One region of the Stenotrophomonas sp. Marseille-Q4652 genome, then DNA from elsewhere that is predicted to be linked to it. Evidence: riboswitches for the same ligand, from Rfam matches in the RefSeq annotation. Region 1 holds a riboswitch; the other holds the start of a gene.
The links. A riboswitch is a leader RNA that binds a small molecule or an ion and turns the genes downstream of it on or off. The one in region 1 is predicted to bind cobalamin.

Region 1 (7,422 bases):
TACCGCGCGCCGCTGGACGATGGCAGCGACGGGTGGATGTGCGGACGCTGGAAGGACCTCAGCGGCGGCGAGGAGGCGCACGGCGGCAACATCCAGATCGAGGGTCGCAAGATCCCGGTACGCGGCCGCGGCAAGAGCATTGCCTGGTTCGATTTCGCTGCATTGTGCGAAGGCCCGCGCGGGCCGGCGGACTACATCGAGATCGCGCGCGAGTTCAACACCGTGCTGGTCGGTGGCATCCCGCATTTCGACCGGCTCAACGAGGACGCGGCGCGCCGCTTCGTCAACCTGATCGACGAGCTGTACGACCGCCAGGTCAACCTGGTCTGCACCGCGCAGGACGCACCGCCGCTGCTGTATTCGGGCACCCGCCTGGCCGGCGCGTTCGAGCGCACCGCCAGCCGCCTGATCGAGATGCAGAGCGCCGAATACCTGGGTACGCCGCACCGCAGCTGAGCGGTGGGCCAGCCCATCCCGCAACGGAGGCCGCATGTCCCAGCGTGAACCCCACCACGGAACCACAGTTTCCAGTGCGCAGGCCGATACGGCCGCACAGGTCGCGCAATGGCTGGCGCAGGCGCGCCACGTCTGCGTGGTGACCGGCGCCGGGATGTCGGCCGAAAGTGGCATCCCGACCTTCCGCGGCACCGATGACAGCCTGTGGTCGCGCTTCGATCCGCAGCAACTGGCCACCGCCGAGGCCTGGCGCGCGGACAGCGAACTGGTGTGGGGCTGGTACCGCTGGCGCATGGCCGGTGTCCAGCGCGCACAGCCCAATGCCGGTCATTGCGCGCTGGCCGCCCTGGCGGCGCGGCACGGCAGTGTGGCGCTGGTGACGCAGAACGTGGATGACCTGCACGAGCGCGCCAGCAGCACGGTGGCTGCGCATGTCCACGGCAACCTGTTCGCGCTGCGCTGCTTCGACTGCGGACACCCGCATGACGCGCCATTGGCGCCGTGCGCCCCGGACAGCACACCGCTGCGCCTCGCACCACCGGTGTGCGGCCACTGCGGTGGCCAGGTGCGGCCGGGCGTGGTCTGGTTTGGCGAGGCGCTGCCCGCGGATGCGTGGCATGCGGCGGTGCAGGCAGCCAGCGACTGCGAGCTGATGCTGGTGGTCGGCACTTCCGGCCTGGTGCATCCCGCCGCCGGCCTGCCAGCGCTGGCACGGCGCCATGGTGCACGCGTGGTCGAGATCAATCCCGCCCCGACCGCGCTGGCTCCTTCGGTGGACTGGGCGTGGCGGGCCACCGCGGCAACCGCCTTGCCGGCGCTGCTCGCCTGCCTGGAAGGATCCGTACCGGATCCCTGACCTGGGGTGGCGCACCGGGATGCTGTTGCCGACGCTTGCTTCGCGCTCACCCGCCACACCATCGCCACTGACCCGCACCTGCAGTGGCTGGTCATCCTGGTGGGACGTCAGCAAGGCTGGCAGCTGGTCCAGCCCCTGCACCTGGTTGCACGAGGGCGATGGTCGCATGGCAGGGTCGTCCATCCGCGTGCCATCAGCATCGCTGTTGGCTGGCCGGGTTGGCTCCGGCAGGAAGTTGCGCTTGTCCGCGCGCCCCGGGGGATGCGGGCCAGATGCAGCGGCGTGTGTATCAACCGCCCAGGCGGCTGTATGCCGGGGCCATGGGTCTGGCCGCGCTGGCGGCGGGATGGCAGATTGTCTGTCGGCACCAGGCAGGCGAGTGCGGTGATGGCAACCAGTTCCGATTTCCTCGAGTACCTGGCAGAGCAGGCCGGACTGGGCGGGGCCCTGACCTTCCGGAAGATGTTTGGCGAGTACGGCGTGTACCTGGATGGCAAGGTGATCGCGTTCGCCTGTGACAACAGCCTGTTCGTCAAGGCCAGTGATGTCACCGCGGCGCTGACGGCAGAGCTGCCGAAGTGCCCGCCCTATCCGGGGGCCAAGCCCTACCCGGTGGCCGATGAACTGCTCGACGACGGCGATGCGTTGAAGGCGTTGTTGCAGCAGACCGCCGCGGCGATGCCGGCTCCCAGGCCCAAGCCCAAGGCGTGACGGAAGATCCGCCCTGGCGCGATCACTGCGCTACTGGTCGAACGCCCGGTCGGACAGAGGCAACTGCCGCACGCATCGATGCGCAGGCCGTGGTCGGTTGCCACACGGACCGGTCGACCGACAGTTGCTGCGTGGCATTGGCCGGCAGGGGATCCTGCACAGCATGCGCAGCGGTTGGGGCGGTCTCCCGGGTGGCGTCGAGGCGCTCACGCCTGCCATCCCTGTGCCACAAAGCATTCGCGGACCATCACCGTATTTTGTGTTGACCATGAGGGAGCTGCCCACTATCTTGTGGTCGTCGGTTCCGGCGGGTTTGCTGCCCGCGGGATTGAAAGGGAAGCCGGTGACGCCTCTTGGCCAGTCCGGCACTGCCCCGCAGCGGTAATTGGGAACGACCCCGCCACACAGCACTGAGGCCACCCCGGCCTTGGGAAGCGGCGGGTAGGAGGAAGGCGCTGCCTTCCGCGCCCATGAGTCCGAAGACCTGCCGACAGCCGCGCGAAGCACAACGCGCGGTGCCGGCTGCGGTGTCTTCGAGGGGAAGACGGCTGGTGACGAAGGCATCGTGGATGCGCCTGCCGGCGCAGTCGCGGTCCTTGCGACGCCGCCTGTCCACACTCATCGCCCAGCACGGCCCCGGGATTCCTGCGAGGGCAGGGCCTGCGTGCATTACACGCCATGAGGGACACCGCCATGACCGACGCAACCGCCGTCATCGAACCGGCCGAGACCGGCTTTGCACTCACCCAGCCGCCAACGGCCACGACCATGAGCGTGACCAAGCGCAACGGCGCCGTCGAGCTGGTCGACCTCAACAAGATCGTGCGCGCGGTGCAGCGCTGCTGCGAGGGTCTGCATGCGGTCGATCCGATGCGCGTGGCCACCCGCACCATCTCCGGCCTGTACGACGGTGCCACCACGGCCGAACTGGACGAACTGTCGATCCGCACCGCCGCGCTGCTGATTGGCGAGGAGCCGGAGTACGGCCGCCTGGCCGCGCGTTTGCTGGCACGCTTCATCGCCAAGGAAGTTTCCGGCCAGGAGATCCATGCCTTTTCGCAATCGGTTACCCGCGGCCATGAGGTCGGGCTGATCAACGAGCGCCTGCTGGATTTCGTGCAGACCAATGCGCGCAAGCTCAACGACGCCATCGACCCGGCGCTGGACCTGGGCTTCGACTACTTCGGCCTGCGCACGCTGTATGACCGCTACCTGCTGCGCCACCCGCACAGCCGCAAGGTGATCGAGACCCCGCAGCAGTTCTTCCTGCGCATCGCCTGCGCGCTGAGCGAGGACGTGCCGGAGGCGCTGGCGCTGTACCGGCGCATGGGCAACCTCGACTACCTGCCCAGCTCGCCGACGCTGTTCAATGCCGGCACCACCCACGAGCAGCTGTCCTCGTGCTTCCTGCTCGATTCGCCGCAGGACTCGCTGGAATCGATCTATGCCCGCTACGGCGACATCGCCCAGCTGTCCAAGTTCAGCGGCGGCATCGGCGTGAGCTATACCCGGGTGCGCTCGCGCGGCTCGCTGATCCGCTCCACCAACGGCCATTCCAACGGCATCGTGCCGTGGCTGAAGACGCTGGATTCCTCGGTGGCCGCGGTCAACCAGGGCGGCAAGCGCAAGGGCGCGGCCTGCGTCTACCTGGAAACCTGGCATGCCGACATCGAGGACTTCCTCGAGCTGCGCGACAACACCGGCGACGAGTCGCGCCGCACCCATAACCTCAACCTGGCCAACTGGGTGCCGGACCTGTTCATGCAACGCGTGGAGGCCGACCAGGAATGGTCGCTGTTCGATCCGCGCGTGGTGCCGGAACTGACCGACCTGTATGGCGACGCGTTCGCGGCGGCCTACCTGCAGGCCGAGGCGCAGGGCAAGGCAGCGCGCACCATCCCGGCGCGCAAGCTGTACGCACGGATGATGCGCACCCTGGCCGAGACCGGCAACGGCTGGATGACCTTCAAGGACAAGTGCAACCGCGCCTCCAACCAGACCCTGCGCGCGGGCAACGTCATCCACCTGTCCAACCTGTGCACCGAGATACTGGAGATCACCTCGGCCGATGAAACCGCGGTGTGCAACCTGGGCTCGATCAACCTCGGCAACCACCTGGACGCCGACGGCAAGTTCGATTTCGACAGGCTGGCCGAGACCGTGCGCCTGGCCGTGCGCCAGCTCGACCGGGTGATCGACCTGAACTTCTATCCGATCGAAACCGCGCGCCGCGGCAACCTGCGCTGGCGGCCGGTCGGGCTGGGCTGCATGGGCCTGCAGGACGTGTTCTTCCGCCAGCGGCTGGCCTTTGATTCGACCGAGGCGCGTGCGCTGTCGGCCAGGATCGCCGAGGAAATCTATTTCCACGCGCTGGAAACCTCGTGCGAGCTGGCCGCCGAGCGCGGCCCGCACCCGGCCTTCGCCGACACCCGTGCCGCCACCGGCGAGCTGCAGTTCGACGCCTGGAACGTGGTACCGGACGACACCGCGCGCTGGGATGCACTGCGCGAGCGGATCAAGGCCCAGGGCCTGCGCAATTCGCTGCTGGTGGCCATCGCCCCGACCGCGACCATCGCCTCCATCGCCGGCTGCTACGAATGCGTCGAGCCGCAGGTGTCCAACCTGTTCAAGCGCGAGACCCTGTCCGGCGACTTCCTGCAGGTCAACCGTTACCTGGTCGAGGAGCTCAAGCGCCTGGGCCTGTGGACCGCGGAAATGCGCGATGCGATCAAGCTGGCCGACGGCTCGATCCAGGGCATCGGCCAGATTCCGGAAGCGCTGCGCCAGGTCTACCGCACCGCCTGGGAACTGCCGATGCGCTCGCTGATCGACATGGCCGCCGGGCGCGGCGCCTTCATCGACCAGTCGGCCTCGCTCAACCTGTTCATGGAGAGCCCGAACATCGGCGCGCTGTCCTCGATGTACATGTACGCGTGGAAGCGCGGCATCAAGACCACCTACTACCTGCGCTCGCGCCCGGCCACGAAGATCGCCAAGACCACGGTGTCGGCCTATACGCCAGCGCAGGCGGTGGCCTGTTCGCTGGAAAACCCCGAAGCCTGCGAGGCCTGCCAGTAACGCCGCTTCACCTGCCGCTGAGTACCGTGCCGATCCAATCGGTACCGGACAGTGGCAGGAGGGTGGAATGAAACGTTACGGCAACCGTTCGGAAAACTCGGGAGTAGAGGCTTACCGGATCACCGACACCGCGATCTTCGTGAAGTTCCGCAACCGCGACGAGCCCTACCAGTACAGCAGTCTTGGCCGTGCCGGTCCGCGCAAGGTGGCGCGGATGAAGCAGCTGGCCGAGGCCGGACAGGGCCTGAGCACCTACATCAGCCAGCACGCGCACGACGACTACGAGCGCTGAACCCATGCCGGCCTTCGCCGGCCCACAGAGCAAACCTTCCATGTCCAACAACACCCGCCAGATGCTGCTCGACCCCGGCTTTGAACTGACCCTGCGGCCGATGCGCTATCCGCAGTTCTACGAGATGTACCGCAACGCGATCAGGAACACCTGGACGGTGGAGGAGATCAACTTCCAGATCGACATCTCCGACCTGCACGGCAAGATGAGCCCGGCCGACCGGCACCTGATCCACCGCCTGGTGGCGTTTTTCGCCACCGGCGATTCCATCGTCTCCAACAACCTGGTGCTCAACCTGTACCAGCACCTCAACGCGCCCGAGGCGCGCATGTACCTGTCAAGGCAGCTTTACGAGGAAGCGCTGCACGTGCAGTTCTACCTGACCCTGCTCGACAACTACCTGCCGGACCCGGACCAGCGCGCCAAGGCGTTCGCCGCAGTGGAGAACATCGACTCGATCCGCAAGAAGGCCGCGTTCTGCTTCAAGTGGATCGACTCGATCCAGGACCTCAAGCGCATCGAGACCCGCGCGCAGCGCCGCCAGTTCCTGCTCAACCAGATCTGCTTTGCCGCCTGCATCGAGGGCCTGTTCTTCTTCGCCGCCTTCGCCTACGTGTACTACTTCCGCTCGCGTGGCCTGCTGCCCGGCCTGGCCAGCGGCACCAACTGGGTGTTCCGCGACGAGAGCGCGCACATGGACTTCGCCTTCGAATCGGTGCGCGTGGTGCGCGAGGAGGAGCCTGGCCTGTTCGACGAGGAAATGAAGCAGCAGGTCTACGACATGCTGGCCGAGGCCATCGAATGCGAGGTGCAGTTTGCCGAGGACGTGCTGTCCGGCGGCGTGGCCGGTATCTCAACGCGCGACATGCGCCAGTACCTGCAGCACTGCGCCGACAACCATTTCGCCAAGCTGGGCATGGAGAAAAAGTACAACGTGCGCAACCCGCTGCCTTTCATGGAACTGCAGGACGTGCAGGAACTGACCAACTTCTTCGAGCGCCGGCCTTCGGCCTACCAGGTCGGCGTGCAGGGCGAGGTCGCCTTCGACATGGCGTTCTGAACCCGGCCATGGATGCGGGGAGTGGGGGAAATGGCGCGATACGTATAGCCATATCGGCCGGGTGGCGCTCAGGCCCGCGTTACGGGGCGTGGCGTATCATCCGCGCCGCTAACCCCCCCCGCCTGGTACCAACATGACCCCCATTCCCCAGTCCGATCCGCCCGTTGAAGTACGCATGGCCGAGATCGTGTTCCCCAACCACACCAACCACCTCGGCACGCTGTTCGGCGGCCAGGCGCTGGCGTGGATGGACAAGGCCGCGTTCCTGGCCGCTGCCCGGTTCTCGCGTCGCACCGTGGTGACCGCCCGTTCGGACCAGGTCGATTTCAAGCTGCCGATCCGCGTCGGTGACATGGTCGAGACCGTCGGCCGCGTGGTGAAGGTCGGCACCAGCTCGATGACCGTGGAAGTGGAGCTGATCACCGAGGACCTGCACACCGGCGAGCGCAAGCTCTGCACCCGCGGCACCTTCGTGATGATCGCGCTCGACGAGTCCGGCCATCCGGTGGCCGTGCCGCGCCTGCCCCAGGCCTGAGCCCGATGATGGGCGGCGACGGCGTGCAAGCTGATTCCCTGCGGGAATTCATCGTGCGCCACCGCCGCCTGCTGGTGCTGACCGGCGCCGGCTGCAGCACCGATTCGGGCATCCCGGATTACCGAGATGTCGATGGCCAGTGGAAGCGGCCGCAACCGGTCAACTTCCAGGACTTCATGGCCCAGCCTGCGACGCGCCAGCGTTACTGGGCGCGCAGCCTGCTGGGCTGGCCGCGCTTTGGTAGCGCCCGGCCCAATGCCACCCACCACGCGCTGGCCGCACTGGAAGCGCAGGGCAGCGTGCAGTTGCTGCTGACCCAGAACGTGGACCGTCTGCACCAGGCCGCCGGCAGCCGGCAGGTGATCGACCTGCACGGCCGGCTGGACCGCGTCCGCTGCATGGGCTGTGAGGCGCGTACCGACCGCGCGGACTTC
Region 2 (7,422 bases), 670 kb from region 1:
TACACCGCGCTGGCGCCGTCCTTGAGCACCTCGATGCGCTCGACCGCCACCAGCGGCAGCGCGTTGAGGTTGACGAAGGTGTCCGACAGGCCGCCGTTGGGGAAGCCGTAATTGGCCAGGCGGCGGCCGTTGAGCAGGATCAGCGTGTTCTTGGTGCTCAGCCCGCGCAGGCCGATGCCGGCGGCGCCAGAGGACCAGCCGTTGTTGGTGGTCTCGTTGGTCGAGTTGCCGGTGTTGGCCGAGATCGAGCGCAGCAGGTCGGCGACGGTGAGCTTGCCCGATTCGGCGATCTGCTCCTGGCTGATCACCTGCACCGGGTTGGCGCCCTCGGTTTCGGTGCGTTTGATGTTGGAGCCGGTGACCTGCACGGCCGCCAGGGTCTTGCTGCCGTCGGCAGGAGCAGCGGTTTCGGCGAAAGCGGGGGATGAAGTGGCCAGGGCCGCGCTCAATGCGGCCGAGAGGGTGGTCTTGTTGAACATCGGGGACTGCACCTGCACGAACGAGGGGGAGGTCCGCATTGGGTCATGCCGGAACAAGCCACGGCTAATGACATCTCTTCATACGGATATAAGAGAACATACATCTCTTCATCCGGATGGACAAATATTTCATTCGCAACCACTGTCGGATGCGGGCGCGCACCCGCACGCGCTTAAACTTGGCGCATGGAAATCTTCAAAGACTTCACCCTGGAAGCGGCCCACCGCCTGCCCAATGTCCCGCCGGGCCACAAGTGCGCGCGGCTGCACGGCCATTCGTTCCGCGTGCGCATCGAGGTGGCCGGCGAACCCGGCCCGGACACCGGCTGGATCATGGACTTCGGCGACCTCAAGGCCGCCTTCCAGCCGCTGTACGACCAGCTCGACCACCACTACCTCAATGACATCCCGGGGCTGGAGAACCCGACCAGCGAGGTGCTGGCGATGTGGATCTGGGACCGGCTGAAGCCGGCGCTGCCGCAACTGAGCGAGGTGACCGTGCACGAAACCTGCACCTCGGGCTGCCGCTACCGCGGCTGAGCCGCCAAACGCTGTGAAAACGCGACGCGGTTCATGGTTTCAGAACATCGAATGAACTGCTCCGGGCGGATCGCGAAATATCTGTTGCATCGCACCAGAAAGGGCGTATGTTGCATTGCAACAGCGTTGTTTCCGGAGATCACCCGATGTCCGCCCAGTTCAACGAAGCCTTCAGCAGCTACACCCAGCAGTTCGCCGCTGCCGCCACCCGGGCCAACCGCCTGGCGCTGGAAACGGCCGAAAGTGCCTTTGGCGTGCAGTTGAAGACCTTCGAGAAGAACGCCACTGCCACTGCCGGATTCCTCGGCGAGGTAGTCGAAGCGGGCAATGACGGTTACAGCGAGCTGCTGCCCAAGGGCCTGCAGCTTGCCCGTGACAACCTCGAGCGCCTGGCCACGGCCAGCCAAGAGGTGCTGGGACTGGGCCTGAAGACCAGCGAGGCGCTGGGCGAATTGGTCCGCTCCCCGGCCGCGACCGGGAAAACACGCAAGGCGCGTTGACGTACCTACAACCGAATTTGCATGGGTCCCCTCCCCCCATGCAATCCAAAGGCCCGACAGATCCCTCCCTCTGCCGGGCCTTTTTTTATCCGCTCATTCGCGACCGCTGCCGGCAATGGCCAGATGCGCGGCGATGCTGGCCGGGTCGGCGCCCGGGGCGTATGGCAGCCGGCCCCAGCACGGCATCGGCAGCCGCGCCTGCAGCAGGGCGAAGTTCTCGTCGCGGCGCGCCATCTGCGGATCGACCTCGTTGGCGATCCAGCCGATGCAGCACGCGCCGGAGGCGGCAATCGCCTGCGCAGTCAGTCGCGCGTGGTTGAGGCAGCCCAGGCGCATACCGACCACCATCACCACCGGCAACTGCAGCGCGTGCACCAGGTCGGCCTGGTCCAGCGTGGCGGAGAGTGGCGCCAACCAGCCGCCAACACCTTCCACCACCACGGTGTCCGCTTCGTCGCGCAGATGCCCGAAGGCAGCCAGCAGTGGCGGCATCGAGAGCTCAACGCCGGCTTCGGCCGCGGCGATCTCCGGGGCCAGCGGCGCGGGCAGCGCGAACGGATTGAGGTCGTCGTAGGCCGGCGTCGGCTCGCTGGCCGCCTGCAGCGCCAGCGCGTCCTCGTTGCGCCAACCGGCCGGGGTGCGCTCGCAGCCACTGGCCACCGGCTTCATTCCCACCGCACGCGCGCCACGCTGGCGAAAGGCATGCAGCAGGGCACAACTGGCGAAGGTCTTGCCAATGCCAGTATCGGTACCGGTGATGTAGAGCGCGGGCAGCAGGGACATGGAGGCATGACACGGGCCGGAAGGCCGCGCAGGATCCCCTGACCCTGCCGGGACCGCAACCCATCGTCCCGCTGCCGCCCTCCCACCCAGCCGCAGCGCCGTCTAAACTCGACCGATGTTCACTGCATCCACGCTCTCCGGCAGCAAGCCGGAACAATACGCACAGCTGCTGGAGCAGGCCCGCGGCCTGCTGTACGGCGAGCACGACCGCATCGCCAACGCCGCCAACCTGTCGGCGCTGGTCTACCACTCGCTGCCCGACCTGAACTGGGTGGGCTTCTACTTCTACGACGGTAACGAGCTGGTGGTTGGTCCGTTCCAGGGCCTGCCGGCCTGCGTGCGCATCCCCCTGCACAAGGGCGTGTGCGGCGCGGCGGCAAGCACGCGGCAGACCCAGCGGGTCGAGGACGTGCACGCCTTCCCCGGCCATATCGCCTGCGACGCGGCCTCGCGTTCGGAACTGGTGGTGCCACTGGTGCGCAATGGCGAGCTGGTCGGCGTGTTCGACCTGGACAGCCCGCTGCCGGGGCGCTTCGATGCCGAGGACCAACAGGGCCTGGAAGCCATCGCCCAGGCCTGGATCGAGGCGCTGCAATGAGTACCTCGGGGCTGCGCAACATCGGCCCCAAGAGTGCGGCCTGGCTGCGCCAGGTCGGCCTGCATACCCAGCAGGACCTGATCGACACCGGCGCGGTGGTGGCCTTCGTCAAGGTCCGCCGCGCCGGCTTCAAGCCCAGCCTCAACCTGCTGTATTCGCTGGAGGCGGCCCTGCTTGGTTGCCACTGGCAGGAGCTGCCGGTGGCCAGGCGCCAGCAGCTGGTGGCCGAGTACGAGGCGATCATCGCCGTGCAGCCGCTCAAGCGTCCCGGCCCGGCCTCGGGCCCGGTGTACTCGACCGAGGTCGTTGCACCCGGCGAGGGTGACGAACCGGCGCAGGACGACACCGACCTGCTCGACTGACAGTTGCCTCCCCATTTTCCTTTGCCGCCCCACCGGCCGATGGCCTAGACTGCGCGCACTTCCAGGTGACCTGCCGCCACGGCGACGGGTTGAAACGGGAAGCCGGTGAATCCGGCAGCGGCATGACCGCTGCGGCCATTCCGGCACTGCCCCCGCAACGGTAAGCAGGACGATTCCACGCATCGGCCACTGTGCTTCGGCATGGGAAGGCGCGCGGAAGCGGTGCATCGCACCGACCTGCAAGTCCGGAGACCGGCCCGGAAGACGACTGGTTGCGATGCGGCGGGCATGGCAGCGGCAAACGCGCCGTGCCTGCACGATGCGCCTGTCGCGCTTCTTCCCTCCTGCACTGCAACCGCCCCTTGCCCAAGGCCGCGCGGGCGTGCGCGATGCCAGGAGAACCCGATGAAGCCGTTCCACCCCCTTTCCCTTGCGATGACGCTGGCCCTGCCCGGCATGGCGCTGGCCCAGCAGCCGGCCACCGAGCTGGATGAAGTCGTGGTCGCCGCCACCCGCACCGCCGTGCCCGTGCAGGACAGCGTGGTGCCGGTGCAAGTGATCGACCGCGCCGCGATCGAGCGCAGCCAGGCCACCTCGCTGATCCAGCTGCTGCAGGGTCGCGCCGGTATCGGCCTGACCAACCAGGGCGGCGCCGGCAAGCTGAGCTCGCTGTTCCTGCGCGGTACCAATTCCGCCCACACCCTGGTGCTGGTCGATGGCGTGCGCATGGGCTCGGCCAACAACGGCATGCCGACCCCGCAGGACCTGCCGCTGGAGCAGATCGAGCGGATCGAGATCGTGCGCGGCCCGCGTTCCAGCCTGTACGGCTCGGAGGCCATCGGTGGCGTGATCCAGGTGTTCACCCGCGCCGCGGCCAAGGGCCTGCAGCAGAACCTGAGCCTGGCCGCCGGCAGCAACCAGCTGCGCCAGGCCAGCGCCGGTTTCAGCCAGCGCGGTGAGCGTGGCTGGATCTCGGCACAGGGTGCCTGGCAGGCCACCGACGGCATCGACGCCTGCCGCGGCACCGCCGCCGGCTGGGGCGCCGGCTGCTATGCCGACGAGCCCGACCGCGATGGCTACCGCAATACCTCGCTCAACCTGCGCGGCGGCTACGCGCTGGCCGAGACAGTGCAGCTGGAAGCCCACCTGCTCGACGTGAGCAGCTTCAACGAATACGACGGCAGCATCTTCGGCGGCAACGAGGCCGAGAACCGGCAGCAGGTGCTGGGCGGCAAGCTGCGCTGGAATCCGCTGGATGCGCTGACCGTGACCGCGCAGGCCGGCCGTACCCGCGACGAGGCCGACAACTATTTCGCCGACGCCGGCAGCCGCGTGTTCGCCAGCCGCTTCGAGACCCGCCGCGACATCGCCTCGCTGCAGGCCGACCACCAGCTCGCCGACACGCAATTGCTGACCGCTGGCGTGGACTGGTACGAAGACCGCATTGCCAGCGACCTGGTGTTCGATCGCGCGCGCCGCGACAACCTCGGCGTCTTCGTCGAATACCAGGCCCGGTTCGGCGCGCACACCCTGCAGGCCAGCGTGCGCAATGACGACAACCAGCAGTTCGGCAACCATGCCACCGGCAGCCTCGGCTGGGGCTGGGCGCTGGGCCACGGCCTGCGCCTGACCGCCAGCGTCGGCACCGGCTTCAAGGCGCCGACCTTCAACGACCTGTACTACCCGGGCTTCAGCAATCCGGCGCTCAAGCCGGAGGAATCGCGCAGCGCCAACCTCGGTATTGCCCAGCATGGCGAGGACTGGCGCTGGGGCATCGATGCCTACGAAACCCGCATCGAGCAGCTGATCGGCTATGACGACAGCTTCAACCTGGTCAACGTCAACGAGGCGCGCATCCGCGGCGTGGAAGCCACCGGCTTCGTCACCCTGGCCGGCTGGGAGATCGAGGCGCAGGCCAGCTTCACCGATCCGCGCGACCGCACCGCCGGGTCCTTCACTCACGACAACTGGCTGATCCGCCGCGCCCGCAGCAGCGCACGGCTGGACGTGGACCGCCGCTTCGGCGCGCTGCGTGCCGGCGTCACCGTCATCGGCAACGGCCACCGATTCGACGATGCCGCCAACAGCGTGCGCCTGGCCGGTTACGGCACCGTGGACCTGCGTCTGGAGTACGCGCTCAACCCGGCGTGGACGCTGCAGGCCCGCGCCAGCAACGTGTTCGACCGCCAGTACGAAACCATCGCCTGGTACAACCAGCCCGGGCGCGAGTACCAGCTGGGCCTGCGTTACCGCCCGGCCCACTGAGCCATTGGCCGGCGCCTTCCTGGGCGCCGGCTTCCTCAGGCGGCAACGTCGCCGCCGAACAGTTCGCGCAGGTCGTCGACCAGCGCCACCGCCCCGGCCTGTTCCAGGTCCAGGTCACGCGGATAGCCGTAACGCACCAGCGCGATCGGCATGCCGGCCGCGCGCGCGGCGCCCAGGTCGGTGGCCGAATCACCGACCATCAGGCACTGCGCAGGCGCCACGTCGAAGTGCTTGCACAGGTGGAGCAGCGGTGCGGCGCTGGGCTTGCGCTCGGGTAGTGAGTCGCCCCCGATCACCACGTCGAAGCAGGTGTCGATCTGCAGGTGGTCCAGCAGCGGCGGCAGCATCGCCGACGGCTTGTTGGTGCAGATCGCCAGCGGCACGCCGCGCTCGCGCAGTGCCTGCAGCGCCGGTACCACGCCCGGATACAGCGCCGGGCTGCGCAGCAGGCACTGCCGGTAGTGGACCATGAAGCCGGGCAGCACCTCGTCCACCGCCAGCGCGCTGCCGGCATCGGCCAGCGCCGTGCGCACCAGGCTGCCGACGCCATCGCCGATCCAGCTGCGTACGCGCGCCTCGTCGACCCGCGGCAGGCCATGGTCGGCCAGGGTGCGATTGACCGCTTCGGCGATGTCCGCCGCGCTGTCCACCAGGGTGCCATCGAGGTCGAAGATCACGGCGGCTGCGTCCAACACATTCTCCAGGCACGGGGGGACGCGCATTCTAGCGACGCGCCCGGCAGCGGCCGTCACCGCTTGCATGCACGCGCGATTGATCAGTCCTGCGGCAGCGTGTCGAACAGGTTGCCCTGCACGGCCACCTGCTCCGGTTCGCGGAAGCCGGACAGGCCCACGCCGACCAAACGGTAACGGGTGTCTTCGGGCAGCTGCACGCGCTCGCGCAGGGCCAGCGCGATCTGCCGCAGCTCCTCCAGCGAGGACGGCGGTGCCTCGGGCGTGTAGCTGCGGGTGAGGATGCGGAACTGCGCGGTCTTGAGCTTGAGCACCACGGTGTGACCGACGCGTTCGGTCTTGCGGGTCGCGTTCCAGGTCTTTTCGGCCAGCTGGGCGATGGCCCGGCCCAGCGCTTCCAGCGGCAGGTCCTCGGCGAAGGTGTCCTCGGAGGAGATCGACTGCACCGGCTGGTCCGGTTCGACCGGCCGCTCGTCGATGCCACGCGCGCGGTTGTACAGGCTGCGCCCAAAGCTGCCGAAGCGCTGCTCCAGTTCGGGCAGCGGCAGCGCGTGCAGCTGGCCGACGGTGGTGATGCCCAGCGCCGCCAGCTTGCCTTCCATCACCTTGCCCACCCCCGGCACGCGGTTGACCGGCAGCGGCATCAGGAAGCGCTGCACGCGCGAGGGCGGGATCACGAACTGGCCATCGGGCTTGCGCCAGTCCGAGGCGATCTTGGCCAGGAACTTGTTGGGCGCGATCCCGGCCGAGGCGGTCAGCGAGGTTTCCTCGCGGATCTGCTCGCGGATGGTCTGGGCGATGGCGGTGGCGATGCCGCCGTGGCTGGGCGACGCGGTGACGTCCAGATAGGCCTCGTCCAGCGACAGCGGCTCCACCAGCGCGGTGTGGCGCAGGAAGATCTCCCGCACCTGCCGCGACACCGCCTTGTAGCGGGTGAAGTCCGGCGGCACGAATACCGCATCCGGACACAGGCGCTCGGCCCGCAGCGCGGGCATTGCCGAGCGCACCCCGAAGACCCGGGCCTCGTAAGAGGCCGCGCACACCACCGAGCGCGCCCCGCGCCAGGCCACCACCACCGGACGGCCGCGCAGAGCGGGGTCGTCACGCTGCTCCACGGACGCGTAGAAGGCGTCCATGTCGACGTGGATGATCTTGCGTGGTGGGCTCACTTCAACGTCCGCAACGGCTGCCAACATCATAGCT

Region 2: it holds a riboswitch for cobalamin, as region 1 does, so the genes downstream of both, btuB (TonB-dependent vitamin B12 receptor) here and LG380_RS11790 (ribonucleoside-diphosphate reductase subunit alpha) in region 1, are expected to answer to the same signal.

Annotation. Positions count from the first base shown of each region.
Region 1 is NZ_CAKAKE010000001.1:2,468,351-2,475,772, reverse strand. It holds gene zapE (cell division protein ZapE) at 1-456, shown strand, start outside; gene LG380_RS11800 (NAD-dependent deacylase) at 491-1,312, shown strand; gene LG380_RS11795 (TfoX/Sxy family protein) at 1,700-2,023, shown strand; cobalamin riboswitch at 2,306-2,530, shown strand; gene LG380_RS11790 (ribonucleoside-diphosphate reductase subunit alpha) at 2,717-5,101, shown strand; gene LG380_RS11785 (hypothetical protein) at 5,169-5,393, shown strand; gene LG380_RS11780 (ribonucleotide-diphosphate reductase subunit beta) at 5,434-6,453, shown strand; gene LG380_RS11775 (acyl-CoA thioesterase) at 6,587-6,988, shown strand; gene LG380_RS11770 (NAD-dependent protein deacetylase) at 7,012-7,422, shown strand, end outside.
Region 2 is NZ_CAKAKE010000001.1:3,134,649-3,142,070, reverse strand. It holds gene LG380_RS14900 (TonB-dependent receptor) at 1-479, opposite strand, end outside; gene queD (6-carboxytetrahydropterin synthase QueD) at 666-1,019, shown strand; gene LG380_RS14890 (phasin family protein) at 1,166-1,519, shown strand; gene bioD (dethiobiotin synthase) at 1,613-2,302, opposite strand; gene LG380_RS14880 (GAF domain-containing protein) at 2,418-2,900, shown strand; gene LG380_RS14875 (TfoX/Sxy family protein) at 2,897-3,262, shown strand; cobalamin riboswitch at 3,309-3,538, shown strand; gene btuB (TonB-dependent vitamin B12 receptor) at 3,668-5,527, shown strand; gene gph (phosphoglycolate phosphatase) at 5,563-6,219, opposite strand; gene dinB (DNA polymerase IV) at 6,303-7,388, opposite strand.